Regions from separate parts of the Micromonospora sp. WMMD754 genome, predicted to be linked through region 1. Evidence: riboswitches for the same ligand, from Rfam matches in the RefSeq annotation. Region 1 holds a riboswitch; each other region holds the start of a gene.
The links. A riboswitch is a leader RNA that binds a small molecule or an ion and turns the genes downstream of it on or off. The one in region 1 is predicted to bind cobalamin.

Region 1 (3,920 bases):
CGATGCCGCGGTGGTAGCCGATGGTGGCGAGGTCGTCGAGGATCTCCATCTTGGAGCGGGACGCCTCGATGCTGGTGACGTCGGCGTCAAGGGCGTCGATGGCGGCGATGACCTCTCCGAACTCGGAGTAGCACAGGTGGGTGTGGATCTGCGTGTCGTCGGCGACGCCGCTGATGGCCAGCCGGAACGCACCGACCGCCCAGTCCAGGTAGGTCTGCTGGTGGGCGCGGCGTAGCGGCAGGGTTTCCCGCAGTGCGGGTTCGTCGACCTGGATGACGCGGATGCCGGCGGTCTCCAGGTCGCGGCACTCGTCGCGTAGGGCGAGGGCGACCTGGTCGGCGGTGTCGGCGAGTGGTTGGTCGTCGCGGACGAAGGACCAGGCGAGGATGGTGACCGGTCCGGTGAGCATGCCCTTGACGGGTTTGCTGGTCAGGGATTGGGCGTAGGTGGACCAGGCGACGGTCATCGGCGCCCGGCGGGCGACGTCGCCGTGGATGACGGGTGGGCGTACGCAGCGGGTGCCGTAGGACTGCACCCAGCCGTGGTCGGTGGCGGCGAACCCGTCGAGCTGCTCGGCGAAGTAGTGGACCATGTCGTTGCGTTCCGGCTCGCCGTGCACGAGCACGTCCAGGCCCAGGTTCTCCTGCAGGCGGATGACGTGGGCGACCTCGGCGCGCATCCGCGCGGTGTAGCCGGCGTCGTCGAGGGTGCCGGCCCGGTGGGCGGCGCGGGCCGCGCGCAGCTCGGGGGTCTGCGGGAACGAGCCGATCGTGGTGGTGGGCAGCGCGGGCAGGCCGAGGCGGCGCTGCTGGCGGGCGGCCCGGTCGGAGTAGTCGCCGCGTCGCCGGTGCTCGGGGCGCAGCGCGGCGAGGCGTCCGCGGATCTCGTCGCGCCGCCAGGACGCCGGTGTGGCCGGCAGTGGTGCCGGCAGGGCGGTGGTGCCGTCGCGCAATGCGCGCCCGAGCAGGACGACCTCGTCGAGCTTCTGCCGGGCGAACGCGAGCCGTTCGGACAGCCGAGGGTCCAGGCGGGTCTCCGCGCTCAGGTCGACCGGGACGTGCAGCAGGGAGCAGGACGTGGACACCGCGACGTGGTCGGCCAGCGCGGCGACGGTGGCTCCGGCGGCGACGGCGGCCCGCAGATCGGTACGCCAGATGTTGCGGCCGTCGACGAGGCCGGCGACGATCGTCTTCCCGCCCAAGGGGCCGGCACCGGTCAGCCGTTCGAGGTTCCCCGGACCGGCGACGAGGTCGACCCCGACGGCCTCGACCGGGGCGTCGAGCAGCGCCGGGAGGGCGTCGGCGAGCTCACCGAAGTAGGTGGCGACGAAGATCCGCGGCCGGTTCGGCAGGTCACCGAGGCGCCGGTAGGCGCGGTGGAGACCATCGATCTCGGCCGCGGTGCGGTCGGCGACGTAGGCGGGTTCGTCGAGCTGCACCCACGGCACACCCGCCCCGGCGAGCGCGGTGAGGATGCCGGCGTAGGCGTCGACCAGGTCGTCGAGCCGGGCGAACGGGTCGGCGCCCTTGGCCAGCAGCAGGAACGTGGCCGGGCCGATCAGCACCGGGCGGGTGGTGATGCCGAGGGCGCGGGCCTCGGCGTACTCGCTCAGCGCCTTGACGGGGTGGGCGGCGAAGCGGGTGTCGGCGTCGATCTCCGGGACCAGGTAGTGGTAGTTGGTGTCGAACCACTTGGTCAGCTCCAGCGCCGGTTCGGCGTCGACGCCGCGGGCCATGGCGAAGTACGTGTCGAGGTCGTCGAGGCCGAGGCGGGTGAACCGGTGGGGGATCGCGCCGACGGCGACGGCGGTGTCGAGCATCTGGTCGTAGTAGGAGAAGGTGTTCGACGGGATGGCGTCGAGGCGGGCGTCGCGCAGCGTCCGCCACACCTGCGCCCGCAGCCCGGCGGCGGTCTCGTGCAGGCCGGCGGCGTCGAGCGTGCCGGCCCAGTAGGCCTCGACCGCCTTCTTCAGTTCGCGGTGCGCGCCGATGCGTGGATAGCCGAGCACGGTGCTCTGGCCGAATGGAGTGGTCACTGATGGTCCTTCCCTCGAGGTGCCTGGCGGCCACCGGGAGGGAGAAGCGGATACGGCGGGCGTACCGGCTTTCCGCCCTGGCCCTCCCGAGAGGCCGTCGACGGCGCGCACCGGACGGCGCACGCAGCGCTGGCAGGTCTTCGGACTCGCGGGCATGACACGAGGTCGCCTACTGGCCGTCGCTTCCCGGACCTTTCCGGTCCAGTGCTTCGATGACGGCGGTCGTTCCCACTCACCGCTGCGGGGCAGTCCGGTCTCGCACCGGGTTCCCTCTTACGACGCCCACCCGCCGAAGCGGGGAGGCGAACCAGCACCGCGCACGATCGTACGACGACGGTGCGGTGCGTGAGTGGCCGTGTCCGAGTCGCGGGACACGTCGACGGCACCGATCAGGACGCGAGAGACCGACGTCACCCGCCCCGACCTGGCGCGTCGCCGACACCCTGACGACTGGCTAAAATGGTCGCAGCGCTGGTTCACCCGGTCGGCGACGGCCGGGTGTCGTAAGAGGGAACCCGGTGGAAGTCCGGGACTGCCCCGCAGCGGTGAGTGGGAACGACCGCCGTCATCAGCACTGGGCCACCGGCCTGGGAAGCGACGGCCAGTAGGCGACCGAACCCGGTCCGGCCCGCGAGTCCGAAGACCTGCCCGCGTCGCGCGCACCACCGGTGCGCGCTGCCGTCGACCTCGCGGGTGGGTCCGGGCGGGTGACACGCCGTACGCGATCCGTCGGCGTGCCCTCGACGCGCGCCCTCCGGTCGGCGGTCCGCTGCATCGAGGACGGACCCGCACAGTGCCCGACACCATCACACTCGCCGGCCGACCACCGTCGGCCTCGCACCTGACCCTGTCGCAGATCATGGACCAGCACCACACCAACCTGATGGGTACGGTGCACGGCGGCCGGATCCTCAACCTGATCGACTCGGTCGCCGGGGTCGTCGCCGCCCGCCACTCCGACGGCCCGGCGGTCACCGCAGCCATCGACGAGACCGCCTTCCTACGCGCGGTCCGCGTCGGTGACGTGGTCCACGTCGACGCGCGGATCACCTGGGCCGGCCGCAGCTCGATGGAGGTGGCGGTGAGGGTCAGCGCGGACCGCTGGGACCGCGCGGTGCCCCCGGTCGACGTGGCCACGGCACACCTGGTGATGGTGGCCGTCGACGATCACGGCGATCCCCGCGCCGTCCCGCCGCTGCTGCCGCAGACCGACGGGGACCGGCGACGCTACCGGGAGGCGCAGATCCGACGGGAGCACCGGCTGGCGCTGCGCCGGGCCCTGCTCAACGGCGCCGGGGAGGGCTGAACGGTGCTCGGACTGTCCGTTGCGGTGCTCGCCGGCTATCTCGCCGCGATCGTCGTCCTCATGGTCACGCCCGGCCCGGACATGATGTTCGTGCTGGCCAACGCCACCCGCTACGGCGCCCGATCCGGGGTCGTCGCCGCGCTTGGCGTCGCCGCCGTGGAAGCCGTGCACGTCGCCGCGGTGGTCGGAGGACTGGCCACGGTGATCAGCGCGTCACCGGTCCTGTTCACCGCCATCCGATGGGCCGGCGCCGCGTATCTGATCGTCCTGGGGGTCCGGGCCGCGTGTCGGCGCGATCCGGTCACCGCCGACGATCCGGACCGCGGCGCGTCGCCCGGGCGGGCCTTCCTGCGTGGACTGGTGACGAACCTGCTCAACCCCAAGATGATCCTGTTCAGCGTGGCGTTCCTGCCGCAGTTCGTCGATCCGGGTGCCGGCGACGCGACGGCGCAGCTCGTCCTGCTCGGCGCCCTGTTCGTCGCCGTGCAGCTCGCCGTGGACATCACTCTCGGCGTGGGCGCCGGCCGGCTCGCCGGCAGGCTGGCGGACCGGCGGTGGTCGCGGCGGATCAACAGGCTC
Region 2 (3,920 bases), 470 kb from region 1:
GCCGCCCGGACGACCCGCAGGTGCGGGGCGCCCGGGAGTGGCTGCTGCGCGGCCTGCACAGCCGCCTCACCCGGCTGCTCACCCATCCGGTGGTGGCGCTCGGCATCTACACCGCCAGCCTCTTCGGCCTCTACTTCAGCGACCTGCTCGGCACGCTGATGCGCTCCCACCTCGGGCACCTGGCCATGCTGGGGCACTTCGTGGTCTCCGGCTACCTGCTGTTCTGGGTGCTCATCGGCATCGACCCGGGCCGACCCCGGGTGCCCCACCCGATCCTGGTGCTCATCCACCTGGCCGCGATGATGGCGCACGGCTTCTTCGGACTCGCGCTCATGCAGACCACCACCGTCATCGCACCGGACTGGTACCTCGGCGTCCATCCCGGATGGGCGTCGTCGCCGCTGGCGGACCAGAAGCTGGGCGCCGGCATCGCCTGGGCGTTCGGCGAGATCCCGGCCGCCGTGGTGATGGTCCTGCTGGTCCGGCAGTGGATCCGGGCCGACGAGCGCGAACAGCGCCGCCTCGACCGGGCCGCGGACCGGGCCGAGGCCACCGGCGAGGACGACGACCTGGCCCGCTACAACGCGTTCCTGGCCGCCACCGCGCGCCGCCCCGACCGGAACTGATCGGAGCATCGGCGGGAACTTCCGCGCGGTCCGGTCCGACCATTCACCCGGGAGACGGCAACCGCGCACACCGGCACGGCTCGACGGGCACGGGCCGGCCCGTTCCCCAATTCCTGTTTCCCGATCGGAGTTGCCCTGATGTCTGTGACCGAACTGCCCGGCGACCGCGCGCCGGACTCCCCCGCCACACCGCCGGACGCCGCCCGACCGCCCCGCCGGCCCGCGCCGCTGACGGCCCTGCTGACCCGCCTGCACTTCTACGCCGGCGTCCTGGTCGCGCCGTTCCTGCTGGTCGCCGCGCTCACCGGGCTCGCGTACACGATCACGCCGCAGCTCGACGCCGCGCTCTACGGCGACAAGCTCACCGTCACCGCGGTCGGCGGGCAGCCGCGACCGCTCGCCGACCAGATCGCCGCCGCCCGCGCCGCGCACCCGGACGGCACGCTCACCGCGGTGCAGCCGGGCGCCGGTGACCGGACCACCCGCGTGGTGTTCGCGCGCGAGGATCTCGGCGACCGGCAGCACACCGTCTACGTCGACCCGTACACCGCCGAGGTGGCGGGACAGCTCACCACCTGGTTCGGGTCGACACCGGCCACCACCTGGCTGGACGACCTGCACCGCAACCTGCACCTGGGCGACGTCGGGCGGCACTACTCCGAGATCGCGGCGAGCTGGCTGTGGGTGCTGGCGCTGGGCGGCGTGGTGCTGTGGTGGCGCCGGCGCGCCGCCGGCCGCGCCCGCGCCCGGCACCTGCTCGTGCCCGACCTGTCCGCCGGGCGGGGCGTACGCCGCACCCGGGGCTGGCACGCCACCACCGGCGTCTGGCTCACCGTGGGTCTGCTCTTCCTCGCCGCAACCGGTCTGACCTGGTCCCGCTACGCGGGGGCGAACTTCGGCGCCGGGTTGGACGCGTTGCGCGCCGGCACCCCGGAGATCTCGACCACGCTCGACGGCGCGCCGCCCGCCACCGGCGGTGGGGAACACCGGCACGGCGGGACGGCCACCGCGCCGGCGGCCGACCCGGCCACGTACGACCGGGTGCTGGGCGCCGCCCGCGCCGCCGGCCTGTCCGGCCCGGTCGAGATCGCACCGGCGGCGCACGACGGTGCCGCCTGGACGGTCGCGCAGACCGACGACACCTGGCCGGTCGCGTACGACCGGGTGGCCGTCGACCCGGCCGGCGGCACGGTGACCGCGCGCAGCGACTTCACCGACTGGCCGCTGCTGGCGAAGCTCAGCAAGCTCGGTATCCAGGCCCACATGGGCCGTCTCCTCGGGCCGGTCAACCAGGTCCTGCTCGCCGCGCTCGCGCTCGGCCTGCTCTGCGTCGTCGTCTGGGGCTACCGGATGTGGTGGCAGCGCCGGCCCACCCGCGCCGACCGCCGGGCGCCGCTGGGCGCACCGCCGGCCCGGGGCGCGTGGCGCGGCACGCCGTGGTGGGCGCTGTTGGTCGGCGTGCCGGTGGTGGCGGCGCTCGGCTGGGCGCTGCCCTGGTTCGGCGGCACGCTGCTCGGCTTCCTGGTGGTCGACGCCCTGACCGGGCTGCTCGGGCGCCGGCGCCGGCGCCGGAGCGTCCCGGTGTCACCCGCCCCGGCCGGCAGCTGACCGGCGTCCCGCCCGGCGACCCTCCACCCGGGGCCGCCGGGCGGGGCCCGGCGGCCCGAAGGTGCTGGGTTACGCTGCCGGCAGCGCTGGTTCACCCGGTCGGCCCCGGCCGGGTGTCGCAAGAGGGAACCCGGTGGAAGTCCGGGACTGCCCCGCAGCGGTGAGTGGGAACGACCGCCGTCAACGAAGCACTGGGCCACCCGGCCCGGGAAGCGACGGCCAGTAGGCGACCTCGTGTCGTGCCCGCGAGTCCGAAGACCTGCCCGCGCCGCGCGCACCGACCGGTGCGCGCTGCCGTCGACCTCGCGGGTGGGTCGGGCGGGTGACACGCCGCACGCGAACCGTCGGCGTGCCCTCGACGATGCGCCCCGCCCGGTCGGCGGTCCGCTTCGCGAGGACGGAACCACACGTGCCCGACACCAGCACGCTCACCGGCCGACCGCCGTCGGCCTCGCACCTGACGCTGTCGCAGATCATGGACCAGCACCACACCAACCTGATGGGTACGGTGCACGGCGGTCGGATCCTCAACCTGATCGACTCGGTGGCCGGCGTGGTCGCCGCCCGCCACTCCGACGGACCGGCGGTCACCGCCGCCATCGACGAGACGGCCTTCCTGCGCGCGGTGCGCGTCGGCGACGTGGTCCACGTCGACGCCCGCATCACCTGGGCCGGGCGCAGCTCGATGGAGGTGGCGGTGAAGGTCAGCGCCGACCGCTGGGACCGGGCGGTGCCGCCGGTGGACGTGGCCACCGCGCACCTGGTGATGGTGGCCGTGGACGACCACGGCCACCCCCGCGCGGTGCCGCCGCTGCGCCCCGAGACCGACGGCGACCGGCGCCGCTACCGCGAGGCGCACATCCGCCGGGAGCACCGGCTGGCGCTGCGGCGGGCGCTGCTCGACGGCGGGAGCGAGGCGTGACGGCCGGACTGCCGCCGGCCGTGCTGGCGGGCTACCTCGCGGCGATCGTGCTGCTCATGCTCACCCCGGGACCGGACATGATGTTCGTGCTCGCCAACGCCGCCCGGTACGGCGCCCGGGCCGGCGCGGTGGCCGCGCTCGGGGTCGCCGCCGGCGAGGCGGTGCACGTCGCCGCCGTGGTGGCCGGGCTCGCCACCGTGGTCGCCGCGTCGCCGGTGCTGTTCACCGCTATCCGGTGGGCCGGCGCGGCCTACCTGGTCGTGCTGGGGGTGCGGGCGTTGCGCGGCGCCGGACGGCCCGGCGCGTCGGCGGACCGGGCCGACGGGCGGGCCGGCCGGGCGTTCCTGCGCGGTCTGCTGACCAACCTGCTCAACCCGAAGATGATCCTGTTCAGCGTGGCGTTCCTGCCGCAGTTCGTCCGGCCCGGCGAGGGACCGGTGACGGCGCAGCTGGTGCTGCTCGGCGCGCTCTTCGTCGCGGTCCAGCTCACCGTCGACCTGGCGCTGGGGCTGGGCGCCGGCCGGATCGCCGGCCGGTGGGGCGACAGCCGCTGGTCGCGGCGCATCGACCGGGTCTGTGCCGTGGCGTTCGTCGCGCTGGGGATCCGGCTGGCTGCCGGTTGACGTCCGGGGTGGCCGGTGGGCGCGGCGGCGCTCACCGGCCGGGCGTGGCGCCCAGCCCGTCGTCGACCCGCCGCGCCGCCGCGGCCGGGCCCGCCGGCACGTCGCCCGGCCGCTCCTGGTCGAGGTGCAGGCGCAGCAGCA
Region 3 (3,920 bases), 470 kb from region 1:
TGTCCCAGCAGGTGTGCAGCGTGACGGCCGCGGCGAAGGTCAGCAGGAACGCCGCCAGCCGGCGCCCGCCCGGCGCGGCGGCGAGGGCGAACAGCGCGCCGGCGGTCAGGCCGGTCCAGGACAGGTGCGCGGCGGGCGCGGTCAGGCCCCGGATCAGCAGCGTCTGCTCGACCGTGCCGAGGTTGCCCTGGGACCCGACCAGCGCGGTGAACGCGTAGCCCATCGTCTCCAGCGCGGCGAAGCCGGCGCCGGAGGCCACCCCGATCACCAGACCCTCGCCCGGCGACCGGCGCCGGCGCCACAGCAGCAGGATCGCCACCGGCACGATCAGCTTCGCCGTCTCCTCGATCAGGCCGACGAACACCATCGGCAGCACGCCGAGGCGGTGCAGGGTGTCGTACTCCAGCCAGCCGGCCGCGACGACACCGACCACCCCGCCGACGAACGCGGCGAGGCCGACGACCGAACCGGGGACCCGCCACCGGCCGGTGCGGCCCTGCGCGAAGGTCAGGAACGTGGCCGGTGCGATGGCGGCGCCGAGCAGGATCAGCGCCGGCACGAAGTTGATGTTCCGGGTGCCGGCCAGTGTCTCCAGCACCAGCAGGAACAGCCCGACACCGACCAGCAGGACCGCGACCCACGCCCAGCGGCGCCCCAGATTCGCCATGCGCCGAGTATCGCCGTCGACACCGGCGTCCGCCATGGCGGGGGACCCGTCGACGCCACCGTGGACGCTGAGACGTTGCCGACACGCGGACGCGACATGTGGTGTTACCTACGGGAGGCCACCGCCATATATGGTGTTCACCGCAGCTGGTTCACCCGGTCGGCCACGGCCGGGTGTCGCAAGAGGGAACCCGGTGGAAATCCGGGACTGCCCCGCAGCGGTGAGTGGGAACGACCGCCGTCAACGAAGCACTGGGCCACCCGGCCCGGGAAGCGACGGCCAGTAGGCGACCCCGTGTCGAGCCCGCGAGTCCGAAGACCTGCCAGCGCGCCGTGCGCTGCCGCGCGCGGCGGTCGGAGGTCGCGCGGGACGACCGACGCCAGCAGCCGGGCCGGCCCTGCGCCGTGCCCGTTGGCGTCCTCCCGCCGTCCGAGGCCATCGGTGACAGCGAGGAGAGGTCATGACGGTCGTGCAGGAGAGTCCACCGTCCGAGGTGGGCGGACCGGAGCAGCGCCGGCCCGTGATGCGGGTCCGCAAGCGCGACGGCGACGTCGAGCCGGTCGACGTCAACAAGATCGTCAAGGCGGTCGATCGGTGGGTCGCCGACCTGGACGAGGTGGACCCGCTGCGGGTGGCCACGAAGACGATCAGCGGGTTGTACGACGGCGCCACCACCGCCGAACTGGACCGGCTGTCCATCCAGACCGCCGCGGAGCTGATCGGCGAGGAGCCGCAGTACTCCCGGCTGGCGGCCCGCCTGCTCGCCGCGTTCGTGGACAAGGAGGTACGCGGGCAGCAGGTGGCGAGCTTCAGCCAGTCGATCGCGTACGGGCACGGGCTGGGGCTGATCGGCGACGGGACCGCCGCGTTCGTCGCGCGCCACGCCCGCAAGCTGGACGACGCCGTGGACCCGGCCGGTGACCTGCGGTTCGAGTACTTCGGGCTGCGCACGGTGGCGGACCGCTACCTGCTGCGGCACCCGGAGACCCGGCTGGTGGTGGAGACGCCGCAGTACTGGCTGCTGCGGGTGGCCTGCGGCCTGTCCCACACCCCGGACGAGGCGGTCGGCTTCTACCGGCTGATGTCCAGCCTGGCCTACCTGCCCAGCTCCCCCACGCTGTTCAACTCCGGCACCCGCCACACCCAGATGTCCTCGTGCTTCCTGGTCGACTCCCCCCGCGACGAGCTGGACTCGATCTACGAGCGCTACCACCAGGTGGCGAAGCTGTCGAAGTTCTCCGGCGGCATCGGCATCTCCTGGTCCCGGGTACGCGGCCGGGGCGCGCTGATCCGGGGCACCAACGGCCGCTCCAACGGCATCGTGCCGTTCCTCAAGACGCTCGACGCCGGGGTGGCGGCGGTCAACCAGGGCGGCCGGCGCAAGGGCGCGGCCTGTGTCTACCTGGAGCCGTGGCACCCGGACGTGGAGGAGTTCCTGGAACTGCGGGACAACACCGGCGAGGAGTCCCGCCGGACGCACAACCTCAACCTGGCCAACTGGGTGCCGGACGAGTTCATGCGCCGGGTCGAGGCCGACGGCGAGTGGTCGCTGATCGACCCGTCCGACGCGCCGGAGCTGCCCGACCTCTACGGCGAGGCGTTCGACGCCGCGTACCGGGCGGTCGAGAAGAAGGCGGTCCGCACGGTCCGGGCCCGGGACCTGTACGGGCGGATGATGCGCACGCTCGCGCAGACCGGCAACGGGTGGATGACGTTCAAGGACGCCGCGAACCGGCTGTCCAACCAGACCGGCGAGCCGGGGAACGTCGTGCACCTGTCCAACCTGTGCACCGAGATCCTGGAGGTCAACGACGACGCCGAGACCGCCGTGTGCAACCTCGGCTCGGTCAACCTCGGCGCGCACGTCACCGCCGACGGGGTGGACTGGGAACGGCTGCGCGCGACGGTGCGCACCGCGGTGGTGTTCCTCGACCGGGTGATCGACATCAACTACTACCCGGCCGCGCAGGCGGCGGCGTCGAACCCGCGCTGGCGGCCGGTCGGGCTGGGCCTGATGGGCCTGCAGGACGCGTTCTTCGCGCTGCGCCTGCCGTTCGACTCGGCCGAGGCGAAGGAGCTGTCCACCCGGGTGCAGGAGGAGATCTTCCTGACCGCGCTGGAGACCTCCGCCGGGCTGGCCGAACGGTTCGGCCCGCACCCGGCGTACGACCGGACCCGGGCGGCGAAGGGTGACCTGCACCCGGACCTGTGGGGCGCGGAGCCGACCCAGGTCGGGCGCTGGGCCGCGCTGCGGGCCCGGATCGCCGCGCACGGCCTGCGCAACTCGCTGCTGGTGGCGATCGCGCCGACCGCCACCATCGCGTCGATCGCCGGCTGCTACGAGTGCATCGAGCCGCAGGTGTCCAACCTGTTCAAGCGGGAGACCATGTCCGGGGAGTTCCTCCAGGTCAACACCTACCTGGTGCGGGAACTGAAGGCGCGTGGGCTGTGGACGCCGCAGATCCGGGACCGGATCAAGCGCGCGGAGGGCTCGGTGCAGGACGTCACCGAGCTGCCCGCCGAGGTGCGGGAGCTGTTCCGCACCGCGTGGGAGCTGCCGCAGCGGGCGCTGATCGACCTGGCCGCCGCCCGGGCGCCCTGGATCGACCAGTCCCAGTCGCTGAACCTGTTCCTGAGCGCGCCGACCATCGGCAAGCTCTCCTCGATGTACCTGTACGCCTGGAAGGCCGGGCTGAAGACCACCTACTACCTGCGGTCCCGTCCCGCCACCCGGATCCAGCAGGCCACCGTCGCCGTGACCCCGGCGATCGCACCGCTCGTCGTGGCCGACGACGAGGCGCTGGCCTGCTCCCTGGAGAACCCCGAGAGCTGCGAGGCCTGCCAGTGACCACCACCGACACCCGGCCCATGCTGCTCGACCCCGGCATGGACCTGACCCTGCGCCCGATGCGCTACCCGCACTTCTTCGACCGGTTCAAGGACGCCATCCGCAACACCTGGACGGTCGAGGAGGTGGACCTGCACGCCGACCTGGCCGACCTGGCGTCGCTGTCCCCGGCCGAACGGCACCTGGTGTCGCGGCTGGTGGCCTTCTTCGCCACCGGCGACACCATCGTCGCCAACAACCTCGTGCTCAACCTCTACCAGCACGTCAACTCCCCCGAGGGCCGGCTCTACCTGTCCCGGCAGCTGTTCGAGGAGGCGGTGCACGTCCAGTTCTACCTGAACCTGCTGGACACGTACGTGCCGGACGAGACGGAGCGGTTCGCCGCGTTCGCGGCGGTGGAGAACA

Region 2: it holds a riboswitch for cobalamin, as region 1 does, so the genes downstream of both, ACN27B_RS27720 (acyl-CoA thioesterase) here and metE (5-methyltetrahydropteroyltriglutamate--homocysteine S-methyltransferase) in region 1, are expected to answer to the same signal.
Region 3: it holds a riboswitch for cobalamin, as region 1 does, so the genes downstream of both, ACN27B_RS27735 (ribonucleoside-diphosphate reductase subunit alpha) here and metE (5-methyltetrahydropteroyltriglutamate--homocysteine S-methyltransferase) in region 1, are expected to answer to the same signal.

Annotation. Positions count from the first base shown of each region.
Region 1 is NZ_CP186058.1:6,364,835-6,368,754, reverse strand. It holds gene metE (5-methyltetrahydropteroyltriglutamate--homocysteine S-methyltransferase) at 1-2,035, opposite strand, end outside; cobalamin riboswitch at 2,150-2,362, opposite strand; cobalamin riboswitch at 2,491-2,701, shown strand; gene ACN27B_RS29725 (acyl-CoA thioesterase) at 2,829-3,341, shown strand; gene ACN27B_RS29720 (LysE family translocator) at 3,345-3,920, shown strand, end outside.
Region 2 is NZ_CP186058.1:5,890,208-5,894,127, forward strand. It holds gene ACN27B_RS27710 (cytochrome c oxidase assembly protein) at 1-626, shown strand, start outside; gene ACN27B_RS27715 (PepSY-associated TM helix domain-containing protein) at 765-2,234, shown strand; cobalamin riboswitch at 2,305-2,515, shown strand; gene ACN27B_RS27720 (acyl-CoA thioesterase) at 2,644-3,156, shown strand; gene ACN27B_RS27725 (LysE family translocator) at 3,153-3,779, shown strand; gene ACN27B_RS27730 (PrsW family glutamic-type intramembrane protease) at 3,811-3,920, opposite strand, start outside.
Region 3 is NZ_CP186058.1:5,894,182-5,898,101, forward strand. It holds gene ACN27B_RS27730 (PrsW family glutamic-type intramembrane protease) at 1-667, opposite strand, end outside; cobalamin riboswitch at 798-1,009, shown strand; gene ACN27B_RS27735 (ribonucleoside-diphosphate reductase subunit alpha) at 1,128-3,515, shown strand; gene ACN27B_RS27740 (ribonucleotide-diphosphate reductase subunit beta) at 3,536-3,920, shown strand, end outside.